Regions from separate parts of the Shewanella psychromarinicola genome, predicted to be linked through region 1. Evidence: predicted binding sites of a transcription regulator. Region 1 holds the regulator's gene; each other region holds the start of a gene.
What was found. Region 1 encodes ArgR, which controls arginine synthesis, uptake and breakdown. Its sites were predicted from a motif close to ANTGAATANNTATTCANT; they were not measured.
Positions count from the first base shown of each region.

Region 2: the regulator ArgR is predicted to act here: its motif matches at 2,341-2,358, upstream of gltB (glutamate synthase large subunit).
Region 3: the regulator ArgR is predicted to act here: its motif matches at 2,347-2,364, upstream of argA (amino-acid N-acetyltransferase).

Region 1 is NZ_CP034073.1:2,013,970-2,018,370, reverse strand. It holds gene EGC80_RS08775 (GNAT family N-acetyltransferase) at 231-797, opposite strand; gene EGC80_RS08770 (hypothetical protein) at 801-1,019, opposite strand; gene EGC80_RS08765 (META domain-containing protein) at 1,142-1,630, shown strand; gene argR (transcriptional regulator ArgR) at 1,826-2,296, shown strand; gene EGC80_RS08755 (Dyp-type peroxidase) at 2,360-3,298, opposite strand; gene EGC80_RS08750 (ferredoxin--NADP reductase) at 3,592-4,341, opposite strand; gene EGC80_RS08745 (DUF5610 domain-containing protein) at 4,386-4,401, opposite strand, start outside.
Region 2 is NZ_CP034073.1:2,329,910-2,334,310, reverse strand. It holds gene oxyR (hydrogen peroxide-inducible genes transcriptional activator OxyR) at 1-71, opposite strand, end outside; gene EGC80_RS10190 (Hpt domain-containing protein) at 263-628, opposite strand; gene EGC80_RS10185 (TIGR01212 family radical SAM protein) at 920-1,888, opposite strand; gene gltB (glutamate synthase large subunit) at 2,411-4,401, shown strand, end outside.
Region 3 is NZ_CP034073.1:916,966-921,366, forward strand. It holds gene rarD (EamA family transporter RarD) at 1-820, shown strand, start outside; gene argA (amino-acid N-acetyltransferase) at 937-2,256, opposite strand; gene rpmG (50S ribosomal protein L33) at 2,735-2,908, opposite strand; gene rpmB (50S ribosomal protein L28) at 2,915-3,151, opposite strand; gene radC (RadC family protein) at 3,273-3,950, opposite strand; gene coaBC (bifunctional phosphopantothenoylcysteine decarboxylase/phosphopantothenate--cysteine ligase CoaBC) at 4,166-4,401, shown strand, end outside.

The DNA.
Region 1 (4,401 bases):
TAATAAATAACCTCAGCTCGGGATAGCAAACGATAATCAAACAACTCTTTGTCCTGCTATCGGTGTTGCATTGACTGACAATAGGGCCACAACTAACACGTCAATGTCCCTTGTTAGCAAAGCCAATGGCCAGTTTGATATTGCAGACTTGAAATAAATCGGTTTTTATCGATATATCCCATCCCTTATACCGCCTTGACGTTAAATAACCACCTTAACGACACAATTGATCAGATACCATTTACCGTGGCAGTGGCAGTGGCAGTGGCCAGTAAACAATAATCACGTTGTTCAAAACTAAATTGATCAATCTCTGTCATCGCCGCTTTTTGTTGATGTGCGGCTAATGAACGCGCATTGTCTGCGGCGACATACGTAATCATAAATGGAAAGGTATTGCTTACTTGTTTTTTTAATTCAGTGACTAACGCCGAAAATACTCCTTTGCCACGTTTTGATTCTTGGATCCAAACCGGCCCATATTGGCATGAATTAGTGGTCGATAAAGTTTGTCCCTCTAAATCGGTAAACTTAATTTTTTGAATAATATGGCGATACAATGGTTGCGCGGAAAGAAAGGACCATTTGGCTGCCATCACATAACCAATGATTTGCTCTTGCTCTTCTGCCACGATAAACCAATGCTGATTGATAAGCTGTATCACCTCGCCTTTGCTGAGTGAATGAGCATGAAGTTGGTTATTTGAACCTAGCAACTCATCATCTACATGAGCACGTTCTAACTGCACAATAGCAGCAACATCGGTTAATAACGCCTTACGGATAATAAATGACAATGATTATTCCTTTGACCCTAAATTGGGAGATTGTTTCTTAGACCATTCTATCACTAGCGCAACAGGCAGCGGAGACATAATTAATGTCCCCACACCAATAAGTAAGGCAATGACTAATATACCACTGACTTGCTGGCCTATATCACTTTGCCAATATAATCCTACGCCCACCAGCAACATGATTAAACCAACGATATGCAACACTTTGAGTAATTTGATCATTTTAGACTCTTTAATACGTTAAATAATGTTCATTAATCCGAAAAATTACAATTATTTACGCTCTTACTCACCTTCAAGTAGTAGAATAACGGCAATTTTTTCGTATTTGGAACTCTCTTCGCATGATAAAGCATATTCTTGGCGCCACCGTTATATTTTTAGGCCTTAGTGCTTGTCAAAACCACACTCAAATTGTCTCAAATGAACAATTAATTGGTACTTGGCATGTAGAAGTCGTCCTTGACACTCCTACCATTAATAATAGCCCAGCAAAATTAGTTTTTGCCCAAAATGGTGAGTTAAGCGGCAATAACAGCTGTAATCAATTTTTTGGTCATTACAATCAACAAGGAAATCGACTCCAAATGGCACCGTCGGGTTCAACTATGAAAGCTTGTGTAGATAGTTTAATGGCCCAAGAAGCGGATTTGATGCACGCTATTGCACAGGTACAACAGATTGATTTCTCAAAAGGCAAACTCAATCTGCTGTCTGAAAAGGGTGATACGCTATTGGTACTAACAAAACAATCATCGCCACGATCGTTATACAAAGAATCGTTATATAACGAGTCGTCCGATAAAGCCTCTTTAAATACTGCACCCTATTAATTTATAGTTTATAACCTCAATACTGTGAATTATTCACTTAAGTCGGTAGACTTATTACTCACCCAAGTGTCAGCTTAAAGTTCCACTGTAAAATGAATTTTTATTCAATAAATCTGATTCTTTCTTGACTTAACAAGCCAATATATTCAAAATATGCTAGTTTTTTGAATAACAACTATAAGATGAATTATCACTATGCCAGCGACAAGAAATCAGGATGAGCTCGTTCGAACTTTTAAGGCGATTCTGAAAGAAGAACGTTTTGGAAGCCAAAGCGAGATTGTTATTGCGCTTCAAGCCGAAGGATTCGGTAATATTAATCAATCTAAGGTCTCTCGCATGCTCAGCAAGTTTGGTGCTGTGCGAACTCGAAATGCTAAGCAAGAGATGGTGTATTGCCTCCCTGCCGAGCTAGGCGTTCCGACTGCGGGTAGTCCAGTTAAGAATTTAGTACTGGATGTTGACCATAACCAAGCCATGATTGTGGTAAGAACCAGCCCAGGTGCAGCGCAATTAATTGCACGTTTGCTCGATTCAATAGGCAAACCAGAAGGCATATTAGGTACCATTGCCGGCGATGATACTATTTTTATTTGCCCAGCAAGCATAAAAACTATTGATGATACTCTCGAAACGGTTAGATCCTTATTCAACTATAGTGAATAAAAAAACCGTTCCAATAAAAAAGCAATGCCATGGCATTGCTTTTTTATTGCCTAGGATCGGCGTTTACACATCATCAAATTGAGTTAAAAAATCCAGTGATGGTACAAAAAATGACGACCCAGTCAACGCTTTAGTAAACGACATTAGATGATCATGATTTCCATGACCATCACCGTGCACCATACTGCGGAGCATTTTTTCGAAGTTATCAGGTGTACGGCATACAGAAAGAAACATTAGCCCTTGTTCTCTAATCGAACCATATGGCATGCTTTGGCGTAAAATCTCTAATGCTTTACCCTGTGGGTCCTTTAAATTGACTCGTTTCGTATGGCTGGTTAATGGCTTATCTTCTGACTCGTACTCAATATCATCAACTTTGGTTCGACCAAAAATATCTTCTTGTTTTTTAAGTGGTAAACGATGCCATTTACTTAAGTTATGCATGTATTTTTGCACATGTAGATAACTACCAGATACAAAGTCTTGATCTTCATCACCGACGAGCGCAACTTGTTGACGATGGCGCCCTTTAGGGTTTTCAGTACCATCAACAAAGCCGGTTAAATCACGACTGTCCATAAATCGAAAACCGCGCTCTTCATCGACTAACTCAACCAAATCCTCAAACATTTGATTAATTTCATTAGCAACAAGATGCAAAATATCATAACGATCGCAACGGATATGAACAAACAGATCATATTCCATCGCGGGAGCATCACGATTACCGTCATTCATTGCAGGAAAAGGTTTCAACAATGCTGGACGAGCTTCTGGATAAAAAGTATCCCAAAAATTGGCCCCAATACCCACAAAGCCATTAAAAGCACTGTCTGCATACTGATCCGTGAGTTCGTAAATGTATTGCGCCACATTAGCAATGGACGGACGTAGTTGATCTTCAACACCGTCATTGGCATTAAACATCAAGTACACACTGTGTAAATTCCCTTCTGCGCAAATCCCTAACTGTTCACGAGGCATAACTTGGTTACCCATATTAACTCATCTACCTTAATACTTTATGTCGGCCTAAATGGTTATAACTTAACGCTTTGATGTAATTAAGTAGTCATTAGATAACCAATAGCTTCTTTTATCAATTCCGCTAATTAATAGCTTATCTTAATTCAATATACATTACCCGAAGTGTACTCACATTTAGCTGATTTGTAATCGATATTGTACTCATATTGGGTCAGGTAAGAGGTTGATCATTCATTACAATTATTATCATACTGTCTGTGAATATGGCGAGCAGGGCCACCACTGCATTCTCATTTACGATACTATTACCAATATTTTTCGACCGTTATTTGCCCAGGAGCACGTCGAAGATTTTTGGCTAATCCTTTATCTACTAGGGCTATTTGAGCGTCACTTATCATCCCTGGGTTACCACAGATCATCACTTGAGAATGTTCTGCATTAATCCCTAACCCCGCTTTTTGTTCAATTAATCCGCTGCTAATGCCATCAGGAATGCGACACGATAACCCTTCAGGATAGTCTTCACGGGTCACAATCGGAATAAACACAAACTGCTGTGGATGTTGTTCAATAAACTGGTTAATGGTTGCTAAATAAGCTAAATCTTCAGCGAACCTGACACCATAAACTAATACGACTTTTTCAAAGCGTTGCCAAGGTTCTGCCGTTGCCAGCATAGAGATAAAAGGACCCACAGCGGTACCGGTAGCAAAGAACCACAAATGTTTGCCTTGCAATACGCCGTTAGGCACTTCATCTAAGGTCATAAATCCAGTCGCTTTGGGCGTCACTTCAATGGTGTCTCCTGGGTTTAATGCTTTTAGATCTGGAGATAATTGCCCATCCTCTACCGACACCGCCAGCACTTCGACATAATCCGTACCTGGAGAATTTACCAGTGAATACGCCCGCGCGACACGCTTTTCATCACGCATTTGGCTGAGCTTAATAAACTGACCTGCGATAAAAGGTTCGACATCGGCTTTGATGCGCAATGAGAATAATTTATCATTCCAATCAATGCGCTCAATTACCTTACCCGTTGTCCACATAGTCACTATCCTTATCGCTGAAAGCCTATCTTAATCATAAGAGACTAAGTAGCTTGAGTC
Region 2 (4,401 bases), 320 kb from region 1:
CGATTAAAATTCTGTTCTTGGTGTAAATGAACCAAGTAATAAAGGTTTTTGAGGCTTGGAAGATTTTTCATATAAACGATTGCCCTTATCTATTTTAATTCAAATAGTGAATTAAAACGGGCGAAATAACAAGACGTCTATGTGTAATAGTCAATAGACGCCCATAAAAAATGCCTCTTTAATAAGAGGCATTTCAAAAAAGCGCTTTTAGGCACTAATGGAGGTTAATATCTATCCATTATGCTACCTACATAACGGACAATTACGCTTTTGCTTCTAAATAGGCTTTCAATTGCTGTAAATCTTCAGCGGCGTGGTCAACAATTACAGCAAGCCATACTTTATGCTCAGTGTCCCATTGGGTTTCTTCACCGTGCTGTAATAACTGTGAGAATTGCTGAATGCGTTTAAGGCCAACAGATCCCGCAGCGCCTTTAAATTTATGGGCTTCTGCACATAACGTATCTTTATCATTTGCATCGCCAGCTTTCACTAGGCTACTGACATATTCAGGCATTAGCTGCTCGAATAACACTACGCTTTTCAATAACGTTCCAGCACCAATGGCACTGATATATTGCTCAAGCGTATTGAGATCCAATATTGAGTCTAACTGCGTTGTGGCCATAAAGGCACCTCTATCAATAATATAACTTTCTAGAATTTTAAATATGATACCGAGTAAAATACCCTATGCAAGGCTTGCCAATATTTAGCTGCGATTTAATTATAAATATTACATTTTACTAACACAACTGATCAACTGGTATTACCAATGTTTAAAAATACCTCATATTGGTAATGTTTTATTCAATAATGAGTAAATAATCGTTACCACCCTTGTATTACGTCATAAAAACCGACCTTTATTTTGATCGTATTCAGCTGACTCACGACCAATCTATCGATATCTCTAACACTAAACCGTTTTACTTTGGCTACACATTAAAGCGCTACCTTGGCCGCCAAAGTCTCGTAACTCATTAACAATCGCAACAAGACCATCCCAACGAAAAGCACACCAATCAGGCGCAAGCAACATTGGTTTTTTTGCATAAGCGGTCACGCGATGGAAGATAATGTCTTTTGGGGTGTGACGGATCAGTTTTGCGACCTCTGAAGCATACTCGTCCAGACCGATCAATGGCATGGGATTATAACGCCATTGTTTTGCCATAATACTGCCTTCTACAATATGTAGTGGGTGCAGTTTTAGCCCATCAACACCTATCCCTAATACGGTTTGTAAGCTATTAAAGTAGTCCACGGAAGTTTCTCCTGGGAGGCCTAGTATCAGATGGGTGCACACTTTAATCCCTCTAGCACGAGCCTTTTTAACGGTTTGACGGTATTGGCATAATTGATGGCCACGATTAATCCGCTTTAAGGTCTGATTATTGGCCGTTTGTAAACCAAGCTCCAGCCACACCTCGATGCCTCGTTGTTGATACTCAACCAATAAATCAAGTACTTCATTAGGCACACAGTCAGGACGAGTACCAATATGAAGCCCGACAATATCGGTATCTTCAACGGCTTGATCATATTTTTGCTTGAGTACTTTGTACTCATCGTAAGTGCTGGTATAGGCCTGAAAATAAGCAATATATTTTGCTGTCGACGCTGGGGCTACTTCAGTGGGAAGCACACTTTTTTTGGCTGACTGGGCACGTATTTTTCCTTCGGATAATTGCACTGCAATGGGTTGAGCACTGTCTTGTTCTCCGCTAAATGAAGCCACATTACAAAAAGTACAACCGCCTACGCCTAAGGTGCCATCTCGATTAGGACAAGTAAATTGGGCATCTATAGTTAATTTTTTTATGCGTTGGCCATAACGTTGCTTGCAATGTAAACCAAATGTATTAACGTAGTCATCTAAACCCAAAATTTACTCTCAACATTACTTTAAAGTTCGCCAGTTTAGTCAACCGATACACACCTGTCTTGGTGCTAAATCAATAAAATAGTTTATCTATTGGCGCTGGCAGTAAACTTGTGCGCTAACGCTAAAAACAGTTAACACCATTTAATCAACTTACAAAACACTCGATATGAATATTTAGTCATTTAGAATAATTTTTTACTCAAAGACTGTGTTTGAAATAAAATTCACTCTTTTTGTTTCAAAAACACTTCTTTGTTGTTGTTGCAAAAAAGTAGCTGATCATTTTATCATTTTCTAAAATTCTTTTTATTCATAAGGTTATAGGTGATATCTCACAGTTTACGTTAACGTAAGGTTGGTAGGGTATTACGTTTTATGAGTAATTATATTTCAGTTTGTTGCATTTTTTTGGTTTGACCTTTATTCAATCTCAGTTTATTTTGAATGGTTCGGGTGCATATCTATGGATATTCTTTGAATTTACCCCGAGTCGTATCTAGTAGAGGTTTAGGGGGTTTTTGTATGAGCTTGTATCATCCCAGTTTTGAGCGTGACAATTGCGGATTTGGTTTAATTGCACAAATGGATGGTGACGCGAGTCACCGCATTGTGCGTACTGCGATTCATGGTCTCGATCGAATGAAGCATCGTGGTGGTATTGCAGCGGACGGACGCACAGGTGATGGCTGTGGTCTATTAATGCAAATGCCTACAGGTTTTTTTAAAGCTATTGCGGCAGAAAATGATTGGCATTTGAGCCGAAAGTTTGCCGTGGGTATGCTATTTCTCAGCCAAGATAAACAACGCGCTGATGAAGCCAAACTTATCTTAGAAAAAGAACTACAACGAGAAACGTTAAGTGTCGCTGGTTGGCGTAAAGTTCCGATTAATCCTGATGTTTTGGGGGAGATTGGTCGGGAAAGCTTGCCACAGATTTATCAAGTATTGATCAACGCGCCAGTTGGCTGGCGGGAAAAAGATCTTGAACGTCGCTTGTACATGGCGCGTCGCCGACTTGAACAGCAAATCACTGATGATGAAGACTTTTACGTTGCCAGTCTTTCTGGGCAAGTGATTGTCTATAAAGGGTTAATGATGCCAGCCGATCTGCCGTCATTTTACACAGACTTAGCAGACATACGTTTGAAAAGTGCCATTTGTTTATTTCACCAGCGCTTTTCAACCAACACACATCCCAAGTGGCCATTAGCCCAACCATTTCGATATCTTGCCCATAACGGTGAAATCAATACCATTACCGGTAATCGTCAATGGGCTAGAGCGCGTGCCTATAAGTTTAATTCGCCTTTATTGCCCGATTTACAACAAGCGGCACCCTTTGTTAACGAAACCGGTTCAGACTCCTCTTCTTTAGATAATATGCTCGAAATGCTGTTATCAGGAGGGATGGATTTATACCGAGCTATGCGTTTACTTATTCCACCAGCATGGCAATCAAACCCAGAGATGGACGACGAGTTAAAAGCTTTCTATGATTTTAACTCAATGCACATGGAGCCGTGGGACGGCCCTGCTGGCATTGTAATGACTAATGGTCGTCATGCTGCCTGTGCGGTTGATCGCAACGGCTTACGCCCTTCTCGTTACGTTATAACCAAGGATCGTATCTTAACCTTAGCCTCTGAAGTCGGCATTTGGGATTACGCAGCCGATGAAGTGATTGAAAAAGGCCGTGTTGGGCCGGGTGAATTATTAGTATTAGACACCTTGAACGGTCATTTGCACCACTCTTTTGAAATTGATAACGACTTAAAACGTCGTCATCCTTATAAAGAATGGATGGCTAAAAATAGTCAGACTTTAATCCCTGCTGAGCAAATGCCTCCCAGCAAACAAGGTTCAAGTGGCTTTGATGCTAAAACACTGCTGCAATACCAAAAACAGTTTGGTTTTACTCGTGAAGAATTAGAGCAAGTTATTTGGGTACTCGCCAGTAAAGGTGAAGAAGCCGTCGGCTCAATGGGTGATGATACTCCCATGGCAGTATTGTCGAAAAAATCGCGTTCATTGTATGATTATTTCCGTCAGAAATTTGCTCAAGTCACCAACCCACCAATTGACCCATTACGTGAAAAACACGTGATGTCATTAGCCACTTGTGTAGGCCGCGAGCAAAATCTATTTAGCGAAACCACTGGCAACGCTTACCGAGTGATGTTTAATTCGCCGATTTTATTATTCAGTGACTTTAATCAACTGCTTGGCTTAGATAGCACCAACTATCGCGCTAATATGGTTGATTTAAACTATGATACCCACGAAACCCTAGAGCAGGCGATCCGTCGTATAACGGATGAGGCAGAACGCCTAGCGCGCAGTGGCACAACATTATTAGTCTTGTCTGATCGTGCAGTAGCGGAAAATGCACAAGTCATCCCTGCCGCTATGGCTGTGGGTTCTGTGCAGACACGTTTAGTGGATAAAAGTTTACGCTGCGACACCAACATTATTGTTGAAACGGCATCTGCCCGTGACCCGCATCACTTTGCGGT
Region 3 (4,401 bases), 1.1 Mb from region 1:
ACATAATGTCCCCGCGACAGAAATATTAATGCACCGTGTGATTTGGTCATTTATTTTTATGATCATCATGATGCAGTTTATCGGTGGTTTTGATCGTCTGCGTCTTATTCTCAAACAACCTAAACAACTTGCGGTACTGTTTGTCACCTCGGTGCTAATTGCAGCAAATTGGCTAATTTTTATTTGGGCGGTCAACAACGACCATATGCTCGATGCCAGTCTAGGTTACTTTATTAACCCGCTATTTAACGTATTGCTTGGGATGGTATTTTTAGGTGAGCGTCTACGTAAATTGCAATGGGTTGCGGTAGGTTTAGCCAGTACCGGAGTGCTGGTACAATTAATTTCTTTTGGCTCTATTCCACTATTGTCATTAGCCTTGGCGGCCAGTTTTGGTTTTTATGGTTTATTACGTAAAAAAGTTAATATCGATGCTAAATCTGGATTATTGGTCGAAACGGCCATTTTATTACCTATTGCCTTAGGGTATTTACTCATCACCTTAGACAGTTCGACAACGAGCATGCTAACCAACACTCTCGACCTCAATTTACTGTTAGTCGCTGCCGGTATTATCACAACGATTCCGTTACTATGTTTTGCAGGTTCCGCCGTCAGAATTCCATTTTCGATTTTAGGTTTTTTCCAATATATTGGCCCAAGTATCATGTTTATCTTGGCGGTAAAACTCTTTAATGAACCGTTTGATATAGAGAAAGGCATTACCTTTGGATTTATTTGGGGCGCGTTAGTTATCTTTGTTGGCGACATGATATTGCAACGTCAACGACGTAACGCCTTAGCCAAAGCGTCAGCTTGATAATTCAACATTGGTTAGTTTAAGCCACTAAAATCATTGATAATTGACTCACAAAAATGCCAGATTACTTTGTTCAGTAATCCGGCATTTTTTATGTGTTAACTGTCTTGTTACTTCTACAAATCTAACGCAAGAATTTTTGAGCGACGTTGATAGTTATACAGCTGCTTTTTCATATTCGGGAGCACATCGACATCGACAATATTAAAGCCATGCTCTAAAAACCAATGAATACTCCGAGTTGTCAGTGCAAATAAACGCGAATAACCACGAACACGGGCCTGACCAATAATATTATTTAGCAGTAAACTACCTCGGTCAGCATCACGATAATCGGGGTGCACCACCAGACACGCAAACTCACCCGCATTGTCTTCTTCAAATGGATACAATGCTGCACAGCCAATAACCAAATTGTCACGTTCAACCAACATAAACTGCTCGATTTCCATTTCAAGTTGCTCACGAGAGCGGCGCACCAAAATACCTTGCTCTTCCAAAGGCCGAATAAGATTTAAAATACCGCCGATATCGCTAATGGTTGCCCGGCGTAAACGTTCGGCGCTTTGGGTCACAATTTGAGTACCAATACCTTCGCGTGAAAATAATTCTTGTAATAATGCGCCATCTTCTAAATAGCTCACCAAATGACAACGTGGCACGCCTCGGCGACACGCTTCAACGCTGGCTTTTAAGAAAGCCATCGTCCCCACAGAAGCATGCGTATCTGTAGACATCGTCTTAAGCATTTCTTCAACTTCGTCTGGCATCAGTTCAGCAATCACGTCGCCATTTTCATCCAAAATACCGTGACTATTACTAAAACCAATAATCTTATCAGCCTTTAGCTTTATCGCGACTTGGGTCGCGACTTCTTCTGCCGTAAGGTTAAAACTTTCACCGGTAACTGAAGCCGCAATCGGTCCCATCAAGACTATGCCATTATTGTCTAATTGACGACGAAGACCCAACGCATCAATACGGCGAACCTTACCACTCAAACAGAAATCAACACCGTCTTCGATGCCTAACGGTTGCGCAATCACAAAATTGCCACTAACAAGGTTAATTTGGGCATTTTGCATTGGCGTGTTGCCTAAACACATCGACAACCTTGCGGTGATATCAAATTGAGTCGCTCCCGCAACCTGTTTGATAATTTTAAGGGTTTCATCATCAGTAATGCGTATACCGTTATGATAGGCGGGTTCAATTCCAGCAGCCTTCAACCCCTCATCAATCTGTGGCCTGGCCCCGTAAACTAATACCACCTCTATTCCAAGTGAGTGCAACATAGCCACATCATTTAAAATACCGCGAAACTGCGGATGTGCTAAAGCCTCGCCACCGAGCATGACGACAAAAGTTTTACCTCTATGTGCATTAACATAAGGAGCAGAATGACGAAATCCATCAACCAGTTCAGTGGTTCTCACAGGCAAATTCACCTCAGGATAAGTTTGATATTCATTAATAGTTATGACAAAGAACATCACATGATTTTTTATTACGTTAAAAGGAATGGTATTGCATTTTAATTCACTTTTAAAGCATTTTATTTCACTTTTAATAAAATATAGTGTGTCACTTTAGTGTGAAAAAATCATGACAGCCAAAAAGTTAACTCATTTTAGCCGCTAATAGCCCTTTACGCATTTTTTATATCGATTGGGTTACATTTTTACATCAAAATATTAACGAAATAGCAGGTTACCAATGTTGAGGACCCAATCAAAATAGAATGATTTTATGATGAGCACATTAGATCAACGCTGTAAATTAGCACAACTTGGGATAATAAACGCTTATCAAACATTTTTGTGGCCAGTCTAAGGTGTTATTCAGTATAGACTATTTTTAAACGGCCATAAAAAAAGCCCCTATTAAGGGGCTTTTTTAAGAATCAAAAATCAATTACTTGATTTTAGCTTCTTTGTACATAACGTGCTGACGAATGACTGGATCAAATTTCTTGATTTCCATTTTTTCAGGCATGTTACGCTTGTTCTTTTCAGTAGTGTAGAAGTGACCAGTTTTAGCACTAGATACTAATTTGATCTTCTCACGATTACCTTTAGATTTAGCCATTTTCTATTATACCTTCTCGCCACTGGCACGAAGTTCAGCAACAACTACTTCAATACCTTTTTTGTCGATAATACGAATACCTTTAGTAGATACACGTAATTGCACGAAACGCTTTTCTTCTTCTAACCAAAAACGATGGTTTTGTAGGTTAGGTAAAAAACGACGACGAGTCGAATTTTTTGCGTGCGAACGGTTGTTACCAACCATTGGCTTCTTGCCAGTTACTTGGCATACTCTTGACATGTCAATCTTCTCCAAAACAATTTTTTAACGCTCGAGCATTAATGTGCCTCGTATGGCCGTCGCCCGAGGCACAAAGAGGGCGCATTTTATACACGATTGACCATATAAGATCAAGCAGTGTTTATACTATCCACCCTCGCTCAGCAAAGGAGACTATCTCCTGATCACCTACAACCATATGATCTAACAAAGAAACATCTATGGTTGCCAATGCATTTTTTATTCGCTCAGTTATTCGCCGATCAGCCTGACTTGGCTCTGCGATGCCAGACGGGTGATTGTGACACACTATTACTGCCGCTGCTTTTTTCTCCAAAACAAGGCTTACAACCTCGCGAGGATAAACAGAAGCGGAATCGATGGTGCCACGAAATAATTCTACAAATTGAATGACTCTATGTTGGGTATCCAACAATAGTAAGGCGAACACTTCATAGGATCGGTCGCCTAATTGTCTCATTAAATAGTCCCGAGTTAAATCAGGATTTGTCAAAATTTGCCCTCTTTGTAGATTTTCATGGGCAATTCGCTTAGAAATCTCGGCCGCGGCCTGTAATTGAGCGTATTTTACCGGTCCAACGCCAGCTAATTTACACACTTGGCTTTTCGATGCACTCAGCAAACTGCGCAAACCACCAAACTGACTGATCATCTCTCGGGCTAAATCCACCGCATTTTGCCCCGCCAGACCATTACGCAATAACACCGCAAGCAATTCTGCATCAGACAAATGTCCAGCGCCTTTGAGCAGTAACTTGTCTCGAGGTCCTTCTCCTTGAGGCCAATCTTTAATTCCCATGAATGTCCCTTATATTCAATGTGGCGATTTAATTGCACGCATTAACTCGACGCTATACCCGATGACCACACCCACAACGGCTGGTTATCTTTTTCAACAACAGAGTTCGAATTAATGACTACAGTATGGTTGATATTTTTGAGATTGGATCTGCGCCACTTGTCATAGGTTTGTGATATTGTTAGCCGTAATTAGATTTGAGTCGGATAATGTGCATCATGCTGACAAATAAAAAAGTATTACTCGGAATTGGTGGCGGCATTGCCGCCTATAAAAGCGCGGACCTTATTCGCCGTTTAAAAGAGCGTGGCGCGGATGTGCGAGTCATTATGACTCAAAGCGCCATGGCGTTTATCACCCCGTTAACCATACAAGCGCTTTCTGGCAACCCAGTGGCCTCTGACTTGCTTGATCCCGCAGCAGAAGCGGCTATGGGTCATATCGAACTCGC